2 regions of the Streptomyces sp. NPDC086147 genome follow, and region 1 is predicted to be linked to the other one. Evidence: riboswitches for the same ligand, from Rfam matches in the RefSeq annotation. Region 1 holds a riboswitch; the other holds the start of a gene.
What was found. A riboswitch is a leader RNA that binds a small molecule or an ion and turns the genes downstream of it on or off. The one in region 1 is predicted to bind thiamine pyrophosphate.

Region 1 (5,703 bases):
GTGGCGGCGAGCGCGACGCTCGGCGACCTCGGCGAGTCGATGATCAAGCGCGACCTGGGCATCAAGGACATGGGCACGCTCCTGCCCGGCCACGGCGGCATCATGGACCGGCTGGACTCGCTGCTGCCGACGGCGCCGGTGGTGTGGTTGCTGCTCGCGCTGTTCGTCGGCACCGGCTGACCTGCGTTTCCTCGGTCGAGGGGCCCGTTGTCCACAGGACGGCGGGTCCCTCTTCGTATCTCTGCGACACTGGTAGCACCATGCCCAAGCCCGGAGAACTCACTTTCGTCGCCCCCCGCGGAGCCAAGAAGCCGCCGCGGCACCTCGCCGACCTCACGCCCGCCGAGCGGAAGGAGGCCGTCGCCGCGATCGGCGAGAAGCCCTTCCGCGCCAAGCAGCTGTCCACGCACTACTTCGCGCGGTACGCGCACGACCCCGCCGAGTGGACCGACATCCCGGCCGCCTCGCGGGAGAAGCTGGCCGGGGAGCTGCTGCCCGACCTGATGTCCGTGGTGCGGCACATCTCGTGCGACGACGACACCACCCGCAAGACCCTGTGGCGGCTGCACGACGGCACGCTCGTGGAGTCGGTGCTCATGCGCTACCCGGACCGGGTCACCATGTGCATCTCCTCGCAGGCCGGCTGCGGGATGAACTGCCCGTTCTGCGCGACCGGACAGGCCGGTCTCGACCGGAACCTGTCGACCGCCGAGATCGTGCACCAGATCGTCGACGGCATGCGGTCCCTGCGCGACGGCGAGGTCCCCGGCGGCCCGGCCCGCCTGTCGAACATCGTGTTCATGGGCATGGGCGAGCCGCTCGCCAACTACAAGCGGGTCGTCGGCGCCATCCGCCGCCTCACCGACCCCGAGCCGGACGGCCTGGGCCTGTCCCAGCGCGGCATCACCGTCTCCACCGTCGGACTCGTGCCCGCGATGCTGCGCTTCGCCGACGAGGGCTTCAAGTGCCGGCTCGCGGTCTCCCTGCACGCCCCGGACGACGAGCTGCGCGACACCCTCGTGCCCGTCAACACGCGCTGGAAGGTCCGGGAGGTCCTCGACGCCGCCTGGGAGTACGCGGAGAAGTCCGGGCGCCGGATCTCCATCGAGTACGCCCTCATCCGGGACATCAACGACCAGGCCTGGCGCGGCGACCTGCTCGGCCGGCTGCTCAAGGGCAAGCGGGTCCACGTCAACCTGATCCCGCTGAACCCGACGCCCGGGTCGAAGTGGACGGCGTCGCGCCCAGAGGACGAGAAGGCCTTCGTGGAGGCGATCGCCCGCCACGGCGTGCCGGTGACCGTGCGGGACACCCGAGGTCAGGAGATCGACGGTGCCTGTGGACAGCTGGCCGCCGCCGAGCGCTGAGCTTGTACCCTGAGCTCGAACACATCTCCATATTCCGACAGGGGAGCGCCACAGCGCTGAGAGTGCGGTGTCCGTCAGACCGCAGACCCTCTGAACCTCGCCCAGGTCATTCTGGGTAGGAAGTTCGGTCGTAACTCAAGCTGTTGCGCCCTGCCCGCGCCCGGTCCGCCGGCCGCGGGCGGGGCCGCGTCTCTTCCTGGTCACCCCCAGGAGGAATCTCAGTGAGCATCAAGAAGACGGCCGCCGTCGCGCTCGTCGCGGCGCTGGGCGTCACGACCCTCGCCGCCTGCGGCACCGACGACGCCCGCGAGGCCGCCGGCAAGACCGGCACGCCCGCGCCGAAGACCGTGACGCTGGTGAGCCACGACTCGTTCAACGCCTCCAAGGAGGTGCTGGCCGAGTTCACGAAGCAGACCGGGTTCACCGTCAAGGTCCTCAAGGCCGGCGACGCCGGCGAGGCGGTCAACAAGGAGATCCTGACCAAGGGCTCCCCGCAGGGCGACGTCTTCTTCGGCGTCGACAACACCCTCCTGTCCCGCGCCCTCGACAACGGCATCTTCGTGCCGTACGAGGCGAAGGGCCTGGACGGGATCCCGGCGGAGTACCGGCTCGACAAGGAGAACCGGGTCACCCCGATCGACTCCGGCGACATCTGCGTCAACTACGACAAGAAGTACTTCGCCGACAAGAAGCTGGCGCCGCCGGTGACCTTCGACGACCTGGCGAAGCCGGAGTACAAGGACCTGCTGGTGGTCGAGAACCCGGAGCGGTCCTCCCCGGGCCTCGGCTTCCTCCTCGGCACGGCCGCGAAGTACGGCGACGACGGCTGGCAGGACTACTGGAAGAAGCTCAAGGCCAACGGCGTGAAGACCGTCGACAGCTGGGAGCTCGCCTACAACCAGGAGTTCTCCGGTTCGGCCGGCGGCAAGCAGGCCAAGGGCGACCGGCCGCTCGTCGTGTCGTACGCCTCCAGCCCGCCGGTCGAGGTGCTGTACGGCGAGCCGCAGCCGAAGGTCGCGCCCACCGGCGTCTCCACCGGCACCTGCTTCCGGCAGACCGAGTTCGCGGGCCTGCTGAACGGGGCGAAGAACCCCGAGGGCGGCAAGGCGCTGATCGACTTCCTGATCTCGAAGAAGTTCCAGGAGGACATGCCGCTCCAGATGTTCGTGAACCCGGTGGCGAAGGGCGCGGTGCTGCCAGAGCTGTTCACGAAGCACGGCGTGGTCGTGGAGAAGCCGGAGACGATGGAGCCCGGGAAGATCGCCGAGAAGCGTGACGCGTGGATCCAGCAGTGGTCGTCGCTCGTCCTGAAGTAAGGCGCGACCCGCGCGGGAACGCGGCGCGGCTCGGGCTCATGGCCCTGCCTGTCGCGTTCTTCGCGGTGTTCTTCGCGTGGCCCGTCGTGTCCATCGTGGACCGGGGCCTGCGGCCCGGCGGCGACTGGCGGTTCGGCCGGATCGGCGAGGTGCTGTCCCGGCCGGACGTCCTGGACGTGCTCGGCTTCACCGCCTGGCAGGCGCTCGCCTCCACCGGTCTCACCCTGCTCGTCGCCCTGCCCGGCGCGTACGTCTTCGCCCGCTTCGACTTCCCCGGCAAGAGCGTCCTGCGGGCCGTGGTCACGGTGCCGTTCGTGCTGCCCACCGTCCTGGTCGGCACGGCGTTCCTGGCCCTGGTCGGCCGGAACGGGCTCACGGACGAGCTGTGGGGGCTGCGGCTCGACACGAGCGTGTGGGCGATCCTCCTCGCCCACGTCTTCTTCAACTACGCGGTCGTCGTCCGGACCGTCGGCGGCCTCTGGTCGCAGCTCGACCCGCGCCAGGAGGAGGCCGCCCGGGTCCTCGGCGCCTCGCGCTTCACGGCCTGGCGGACGGTGACGCTGCCCGCGCTCGTCCCGGCCGTGTCGGCGGCGTCCCTGATGGTCTTCCTCTTCACCTTCACCTCCTTCGGCGTCGTGCAGATCCTCGGCGGGGACGCGTACACGACCCTGGAGGCGGAGATCTACCGGCAGACCGCCCGGCTGCTCGACCTGTCGACGGCGGCGGTGCTGACCCTGGTGCAGTTCGTCGCGGTCGGCGCGATCCTCGCTGTGCACGCGTGGACGGTACGGCGGCGGGAGGCCGCGCTGCGGCTCGTACCGCCGGAGCGGACCGCGCGCCGGCCGCGCGGCGCCGGGCAGTGGGCGCTGCTCGGCGGCGTCCTCCTCTCGGTGGCCCTGCTGATCCTGCTGCCGCTCGGCGTGCTCGTGGAGCGGTCGTTCGCCGGTCCCGGGGGGTACGGGCTCGGCTACTACCGGGCGCTCGGCTCGCTCGACGAGAGCGGGACCTTCCTGGTGCCGCCGCTGGAGGCGATCGGGAACTCGCTGCGGTACGCGGTGGCCGCCACCGCCGTCGCCGTCGTGATCGGCGGCCTCGCGGCGGCGGCGCTCACCCGGCGGGCCGGACGGCTCGTCCGGGGCTTCGACGCGCTGCTGATGCTGCCGCTGGGGGTTTCCGCCGTCACCGTCGGCTTCGGCTTCCTCATCACGCTCGACGAGCCGCCGCTCGACCTGCGGGCCAGCTGGATCCTCGTCCCGCTCGCGCAGGCCCTCGTCGGCGTCCCCTTCGTCGTCCGGACGATGCTGCCGGTCCTGCGCGCGGTCGACGAGCGGCTGCGGGAGGCGGCGGCCGTGCTCGGCGCCTCCCCGTGGCGGGCCTGGCGGGAGGTGGACCTGCCGCTGGTGCGGCGGGCGCTGCTCATCGCGGCCGGGTTCGCGTTCGCGGTCTCGCTCGGCGAGTTCGGCGCGACCGTGTTCATCGCCCGGCCCGACAGCCCGACGCTGCCGGTCGCGGTGGCCCGGCTGCTCGGCCGGCCCGGCGAGCTCAACTACGGCCAGGCGATGGCCCTCTCGACGATTCTGATGGTGGTGTGCGCGGTGTCCCTGCTGCTGCTCGAACGGCTCCGCACCGACCGGACCTCCGGGGAGTTCTGATGCTGAGACTCGACGGGGCGACCGTACGGTTCGGGGCGCGGGCCGTGCTCGACGCCGTGGACCTTGAGGTCGCCGACCACGAGACCGTGTGCGTGCTCGGCCCCAGCGGCAGCGGCAAGTCCACGCTGCTGCGGGCCGTCGCGGGCCTCCAGCCGCTCGACGGCGGCCGGGTGCTCCTCGACGGCGCCGACCAGACCGGGGTGCCGACGCACCGGCGGGGCGTCGGGCTGATGTTCCAGGACCACCAGCTCTTCCCGCAGCGGGACGTCGGCGGCAACGTCGCCTTCGGCCTGCGGATGCGGGGGGACGGGAAGGCCGAGCGGACCGAGCGGGTGCGGGAGCTGCTCGACCTCGTCGGCCTGCCGGGCGCCGGGGGGCGGTCCGTCGCCGCGCTCTCCGGCGGCGAGCAGCAGCGGGTGGCGCTGGCCCGGGCGCTCGCGCCCCGGCCCCGGCTCCTCATGCTCGACGAGCCGCTCGGCCAGCTCGACCGGGGCCTGCGGGAGCGGCTCGTGGTGGAGCTGCGGCAGCTCTTCGGGCGGCTCGGGACGACGGTCCTCGCCGTCACCCACGACCAGGGCGAGGCCTTCGCGCTCGCCGACCGGGTCGTGGTCATGCGGGACGGGCGGATCGCCCAGTCGGGGACGCCCGTCGAGGTGTGGCGCCGCCCGGCCTCCGAGTTCGTCGCCCGCTTCCTCGGCTTCGACAACGTGGTGGCCGCCCGGGTCACCGGGACGGTCGCGGAGACCGCCTGGGGGAGGGTGCCGGTGCCGGAGGGCTCCCCGCAGGGCGAGCGGCGGCTCCTGGTGCGCCCCGGCGGGGTGCGTCCGGTCCCCGCCGGCGACGGGCCGGTCTGGACGGTGGAGTCCCGGACCTTCCGGGGCAGCCACGTCGTCGTACGGCTCCGCCCGGCCGACGGCCCGCACCTTGAGGCCGAGCTGCCGCTGCGGGACGCGCCGGAGGAGGGCGCGGAGACGGGCGTCGCCTTCCGGACGGAGGACGTGGTGGTGCTGGGCGACGACACGCCGTAGCGAGCCTCGCGGGCGCGATGAGTTCCGCCCGCCGGGGGAGTCTCCCGTGCGTACGGCGTCTTCGCCGCACGCACGTCCCGCACGGGAGGAACCACCATGGCCCAGCTGCTCAGAGTCCAGAACTTCAACGTCTCGTCCGACGGGTACGGCGCCGGGGAGGGCCAGACCCTCGAACGGCCCTTCGGGCACGCGGATCCGGAGGCGATGTTCGCCTGGGCCGGTGCCACGGCGAGCTGGCCCCGGCGCACCGACCCCGGCGGCAGCCGGGGTCTCGACGACTACCTGACGCGGGACTACGGGCGGAACATCGGCGCCGAGATCATGGGCCGCAACAAGTTCG
Region 2 (5,703 bases), on a different contig from region 1:
ACATCGAGCATCTCCGCGATGTCGGGCAGGTAGAGCCAGGCGGGGACGAGAGCATCGATCTTTGCGTCAATCTCGGTCACGGGACAAGCCTGCCATCCCGGACCGACAGCCGGTAGTCGGGCCCGGGAGGTATCACGCCGATCGGACGAAGCACCCCTAACGGACCGCCGCCTTCAGGGGTACGGAGGGGTCCGCCGCGCGGGCCGGGTCGACCGGGACCGCGGCCTCGATCAGCCTCCGTCCCTGGGCCAGGTCGCGGGGACGGCCGACGGCGAGGAGGGCGACCGGCACCCCGGCGCGCAGCCAGAGCACCGACCAGGCCTCGTCCGCCGGGTCGCCGCGCCACAGCAGCTCGTCCGCGCCCGCGTGGTGCCCCGCGTACTGGACGAAGCGCCCGAACTGCTCGGACCAGAAGTACGGCACGGGGTCGTACGGCCCGGTGCCGGCGCCCGTGATCGCGGCGGCGACCGCGCGCGGGCCCTGGAGGGCGTTGTCCCAGTGGTGGACGAGGAGGCGCTCGCCGTAGCGGGCGGAGGGGAAGGAGGCGCAGTCCCCGACCGCGTACACGTCGGGCAGGGAGGTGCGCAGCCGGTCGTCGGCGGTGACGGCGCCGCTCGGGTCGAGGGCGATGCCCGAGCCGGCGAGCCAGCCGGTGGCGGGGCGGGCGCCGATGCCGACGACGACGGCCTCGGCGGGCAGTTCGCGGCCGTCGGCGAGGAGGACCCGGCCGGGTTCGACGGTGTCCACGCGCGCGTGGGTGAGGAGTTCGGCGCCGTTCGCCCCGTACCACTCGGCCATGGGGGCGGCGACCTCGGCGGGCAGGGTGCCGGCGAGCGGGAGGTCCGCGGCCTCGACGACGGTGACGGCGCAGCCGGCCGCGAGCGCGGCGGTGGCGAACTCGGCGCCGATCCAGCCGGCGCCGACGACCACGACGGTGTGGCGGCGCTCCAGGACGGGCCCGAGGCGCACGGCGTCGTCGAGGGTGCGGAGCAGGTGGACGCCGGGGACGCCCTCGGAGCCGGGCAGGGTGACCGGGTGGGCGCCGGTGGCGATCACCAGCGTGTCGTACGGGACGGGTCCGGCCTCGGTGTCGACCTCGTGGTCGGCGGCGCGCAGTCCGGTGACGTCCACGCCGAGCCGGAGTTCGACGCCGAGCTCCTCGAAGTCGACCTCGAAGGCGGAGTCCTCGGCCTTCCCGAGGAGGACCGCCTTGGAGAGCGGGGGCCGGTCGTAGGGCTGGTGGGGTTCGGCCCCGAGGAGGGTCACGGGGCCGGTGAAGCCCTGCTCGCGGAGGGCGACGGCGGTCTGGACGCCCGCCATTCCGGCGCCGACGACCACGACGCGCCGCTGGGTCTGCTTCTGCTCGCTCACACGGCCACCTTACGTAACTGACGGCCCGTCAGGTGGGGTGGGGGTCGCGGCCCCCTCGTGACGGACGCGGGGCGGAAGCTAGTCTGGCGGGCGTAAAGCACTCGCGGGAGCCCGGACGCACCGGGCTGAGAGGGAGGCTGGCCGGCCTCCGACCGTACGAACCTGATCCGGGTCATGCCGGCGAAGGGAGGGGCTGGACGCCCATGCGTTCTTCCGACGATGCACAGGGATCCTCCGGCGCGGGAGGGGCTTCCGGCGCACGGGGAGCCTCCGACGGCCGAAGGGCCTTCGACGTCCTCGTGGTCGGGGGCGGGATCATCGGCCTGGTCACGGCCTGGCGGGCCGCGCGGCGCGGGCTGAGCACCGCCGTCGTCGACCCGGAGCCGGGCGGCGGGGCCGCGCGGGTCGCGGCCGGGATGCTCGCCGCCGTCACCGAGCTGCACTACGGCGAGGAGACCCTGCTCGGGCTCAACCTCGCCTCCGCCGCCCGCTATCCGGCCTTCGTCGCCGAGCTGGAGGAGGCCACCGGGCTCGACGTCGGCTACCGCGCCTGCGGCACCCTCGCCGTCGCCCTGGACGCCGACGACCGGGCCCACCTGCGCGAGCTGCACGCCCTGCAGACCCGCTGCGGGCTCGCCTCGGAGTGGCTGAGCGGCCGCGAGTGCCGCCGTCTGGAGCCGATGCTGGCGCCGGGGGTGCGCGGCGGCCTGCGGGTCGACGGCGACCACCAGGTGGACCCGCGCCGGCTCGCCGCCGCGCTCGTCGTCGCCTGCGAGCGGGCCGGGGTGGTCTTCCACCGGGCCCTCGCGGAGCGCCTGAGCGTGGTGCGGGACCGGGCGCGCGGCGCGGTCCTGGCCGGGGGCGGGGAGCTGGCGGCCGGGCAGACCGTGCTCGCGGCGGGCAGCCTGAGCGGGCGGCTCGCGGGGGTGCCGGACGAGGTGCTTCCGCCGGTCCGCCCGGTGAAGGGCCAGGTCCTGCGCCTGCGGGTGCCGCCCGCGTACGCCCCCTTCCTCTCCCGGACCGTCCGGGCCGTCGTCCGCGGCAGCCACGTCTACCTGGTGCCCCGTGAGAACGGCGAGCTGGTCGTCGGCGCCACCAGCGAGGAGCTGGGCTGGGACACCACGGTGACGGCGGGCGGGGTGTACGAGCTGCTGCGCGACGCCCACGAGCTGGTGCCCGGCCTCACCGAGCTGCCGCTCACCGAGACCCTGGCCGGGCTGCGCCCCGCCTCGCCGGACAACGCGCCGCTGCTCGGCCCCACCTCCCTGCCCGGCCTGCACCTGGCCACCGGCCACTACCGCAACGGGGTGCTGCTGACCCCCGTCACCGGCGACGTCATGGCCGAGGTGCTCACCACGGGCGCCCTGCCCGACGAGGCCCGCCCCTTCACGCCCCGCCGTTTCTCCCCCGCCCCTCCCGCACGTCAGGAGCAGCCCGCATGAGCGCGAACCCGCCCGCCGACGACGCGACCACGACCGTGACCGTGTCCGTGAACGGGGAGGCGCGCGAACTCTCCGGCCCCGTCTCCCTCGACGCCCTCGTGGCGACCCTGACCGCGGCCCCCTCCGGGGTGGCCGCCGCCGTCAACGAGACGGTGGTGCCGCGCGGCGAGTGGGCGTCGACGCGGCTCGGCGACGGGGACCGGGTCGAGGTCCTCACCGCGGTGCAGGGGGGCTGAGCGCGATGTCCGACGACGTGTTCGTCCTCGGCGGTACGGAGTTCTCCTCCCGCCTGATCATGGGCACCGGCGGCGCGCCCAGCCTCGACGTCCTGGAGCGCTCCCTGGTCGCCAGCGGCACGGAGCTGACCACGGTCGCCATGCGGCGCCTGGACCCGACCGTGCGGGGCTCGGTCCTCTCCGTCCTGGACCGGCTCGGCATCCGGGTCCTGCCCAACACGGCGGGCTGCTTCACGGCCGGCGAGGCGGTCCTGACCGCCCGGCTCGCCCGGGAGGCGCTCGGCACCGACTGGATCAAGCTGGAGGTCGTCGCCGACGAGCGGACCCTGCTGCCGGACGGGGAGGAGCTCCTGAACTCGGCGGAGACCCTGGTCGACGACGGCTTCACCGTCCTGCCGTACACCAACGACGACCCGGTCCTCGCCCGGAAGCTGGAGGACGTCGGGTGCGCGGCGATCATGCCGCTCGGCTCCCCCATCGGCTCCGGGCTCGGCATCCGCAACCCGCACAACTTCCGGCTGATCACGGAGCGGGCCGGGGTGCCGGTGATCCTGGACGCGGGGGCCGGCACGGCGTCGGACGCGGCGCTCGCGATGGAGCTGGGGTGCGCGGCGGTGATGCTGGCGTCGGCCGTCACCCGGGCGCAGGAACCGGTCCTGATGGCCTCGGCGATGCGGCACGCGGTCGAGGCGGGCCGGCTCGCCCACCGGGCCGGCCGCATCCCGCGCCGCCACTTCGCGGAGGCGTCCTCCCCGGTGGAGGGCCTGGCCCACCTGGACCCGGAGCGCCCGGCCTTCTGAGGCCCGGGGGCCCCGCGGGGCTCGTCACAGGTGTGCTGCGGTCCGGGGCACGCGCGCCGGACGCGTGGGCGCGGCTCGTAGACTCGTCGCCGTGGACACGACCCTTCAGGACCCCCTCGTCGGGCGGCTGCTCGACGGCCGCTACCGCGTCGACGCGCGCATCGCCGTCGGCGGGATGGCCACGGTCTACCGGGCCGTCGACACCCGTCTCGACCGCGTCCTCGCGCTCAAGGTGATGCACCCGCAGCTCGCGGCCGACGCCGTCTTCGTCGAGCGGTTCATCCGCGAGGCGAAGTCGGTCGCCCGGCTCGCCCACCCCAACGTCGTCGGCGTCTTCGACCAGGGCGCCGAGGGCGCGTACGTCTACCTGGCGATGGAGTACGTGCCCGGCTGCACCCTCCGCGACGTGCTGCGCGAGCGGGGCGCCCTCGCGCCCCGGGCCGCGCTCGACATCCTGGAGCCGGTGCTCGCCGCGCTCGGCGCCGCGCACCGGGCCGGGTTCGTGCACCGGGACATGAAGCCGGAGAACGTCCTGATAGGGGACGACGGCCGGGTGAAGGTCGCGGACTTCGGTCTCGTCCGGGCCGTGGGCTCGGCGACCGCCACCACCGGCTCGGTCCTCGGCACGGTCTCGTACCTGGCGCCGGAGCAGATCGAGCACGGCACCGCCGACACCCGCGCCGACGTGTACGCCTGCGGCGTCGTCCTGTACGAGATGCTGACCGGCGCCAAGCCGCACGCGGGCGACACGCCCGCCCAGGTGCTCTACCTGCACCTGAACACCGACGTGCCCGCGCCCTCCGCCGCCGTGCCGGGCCTGGCCCCGGAGCTCGACGGGCTGGTGGCGGCGGCCGCGGCCCGCGCCCCCGAGGCCCGCCCGCACGACGCCGTCGCCCTGCTCGGCCTGGTCCTGGAGGCCCGTGCCGCGCTCACCGACGCGCAGCTCGACGCGGTGCCGCCGCAGGCCCGGTCCGACGCCCGGGACACCGCCGACGACCGGACGAGCGTGATCGCCCGCGCCGTGCCGGCCGAGGAGCGCACCAGCGTGATCGACCTCCCGCTGCCGGCGGAGGCCGACGTCCGCGAGGTGCGGCACACCGGCCGGATGCCGGCGCCCGAGCCGCCCGCGGCCCCCGCCGGCCGCCGGCTGCCCCCGCGCGGCCCGCTGCTCGTGGTCGCCGCCGTCCTGCTCGTCCTCGGCCTGGGCGCCGGGGTCTGGTACATCAACTCCGGCCAGTTCACCCGCGTCCCCGCCGTCCTCGGCCAGACCGAGGACGCCGCCACGCGGCGGATCACCGACGCCGGCCTGGACGTCGGCAGCACGCGGCGCGCCTTCAGCGACGTGTACGAGCGCGGCACCGTCATGGCCGTCGACCCTGCTCCCGGCGAGCGCCTGCGGGGCAACGGCACGGTCGTCCTCACCCTCTCCCGGGGCCCGGAGACCGTGAAGGTGCCGAACCTCAGGGGCAAGCCGCTCGCGGAGGCGAAGCGGGCCCTGGAGAAGGAGGGCCTGGTCGCGGGGGTGGTCACCCACGAGTTCAGCGACTCCGTCGCCCGGGGCGCCGTGGTCGGCTCCGACCCCGAGCCCGGCACCGACCGCGCTCCCGACTCGGCGATCGCCCTGGTCGTCAGCAAGGGCTCCCCGATCGACGTGCCCGACGTCACCGGCGAGGCCGTCGCCACCGCCACGGCCGAGCTCCAGAAGTCCGGGCTCACCGTCCGGGTCGCCCCCGAGCGGGTCCACTCCCCCGAGGAGGCCGGCGCGGTCGCCGCCCAGTCCCTCGCGGAGGGCAGCCGGGCCGCCGCGGGCGACACGATCACCCTGACCGTCTCCAAGGGGCCCGCGCTGGTCGA

Region 2: another riboswitch for thiamine pyrophosphate. It lies ahead of thiO (glycine oxidase ThiO); the one in region 1 lies ahead of AB0398_RS04410 (thiamine ABC transporter substrate-binding protein).

Annotation. Positions count from the first base shown of each region.
Region 1 covers NZ_JBFBJO010000001.1:931,776-937,478, forward strand. The annotation lists gene AB0398_RS04400 (phosphatidate cytidylyltransferase) at 1-180, shown strand, start outside; gene rlmN (23S rRNA (adenine(2503)-C(2))-methyltransferase RlmN) at 261-1,367, shown strand; TPP riboswitch at 1,397-1,507, shown strand; gene AB0398_RS04410 (thiamine ABC transporter substrate-binding protein) at 1,589-2,683, shown strand; gene AB0398_RS04415 (iron ABC transporter permease) at 2,722-4,335, shown strand; gene AB0398_RS04420 (ABC transporter ATP-binding protein) at 4,335-5,363, shown strand; gene AB0398_RS04425 (dihydrofolate reductase family protein) at 5,460-5,703, shown strand, end outside.
Region 2 covers NZ_JBFBJO010000006.1:438-6,140, forward strand. The annotation lists gene AB0398_RS15350 (Rv2175c family DNA-binding protein) at 1-80, opposite strand, end outside; gene AB0398_RS15355 (FAD-dependent oxidoreductase) at 157-1,371, opposite strand; TPP riboswitch at 1,465-1,577, shown strand; gene thiO (glycine oxidase ThiO) at 1,575-2,813, shown strand; gene thiS (sulfur carrier protein ThiS) at 2,810-3,049, shown strand; gene AB0398_RS15370 (thiazole synthase) at 3,055-3,849, shown strand; gene pknB (Stk1 family PASTA domain-containing Ser/Thr kinase) at 3,941-5,703, shown strand, end outside.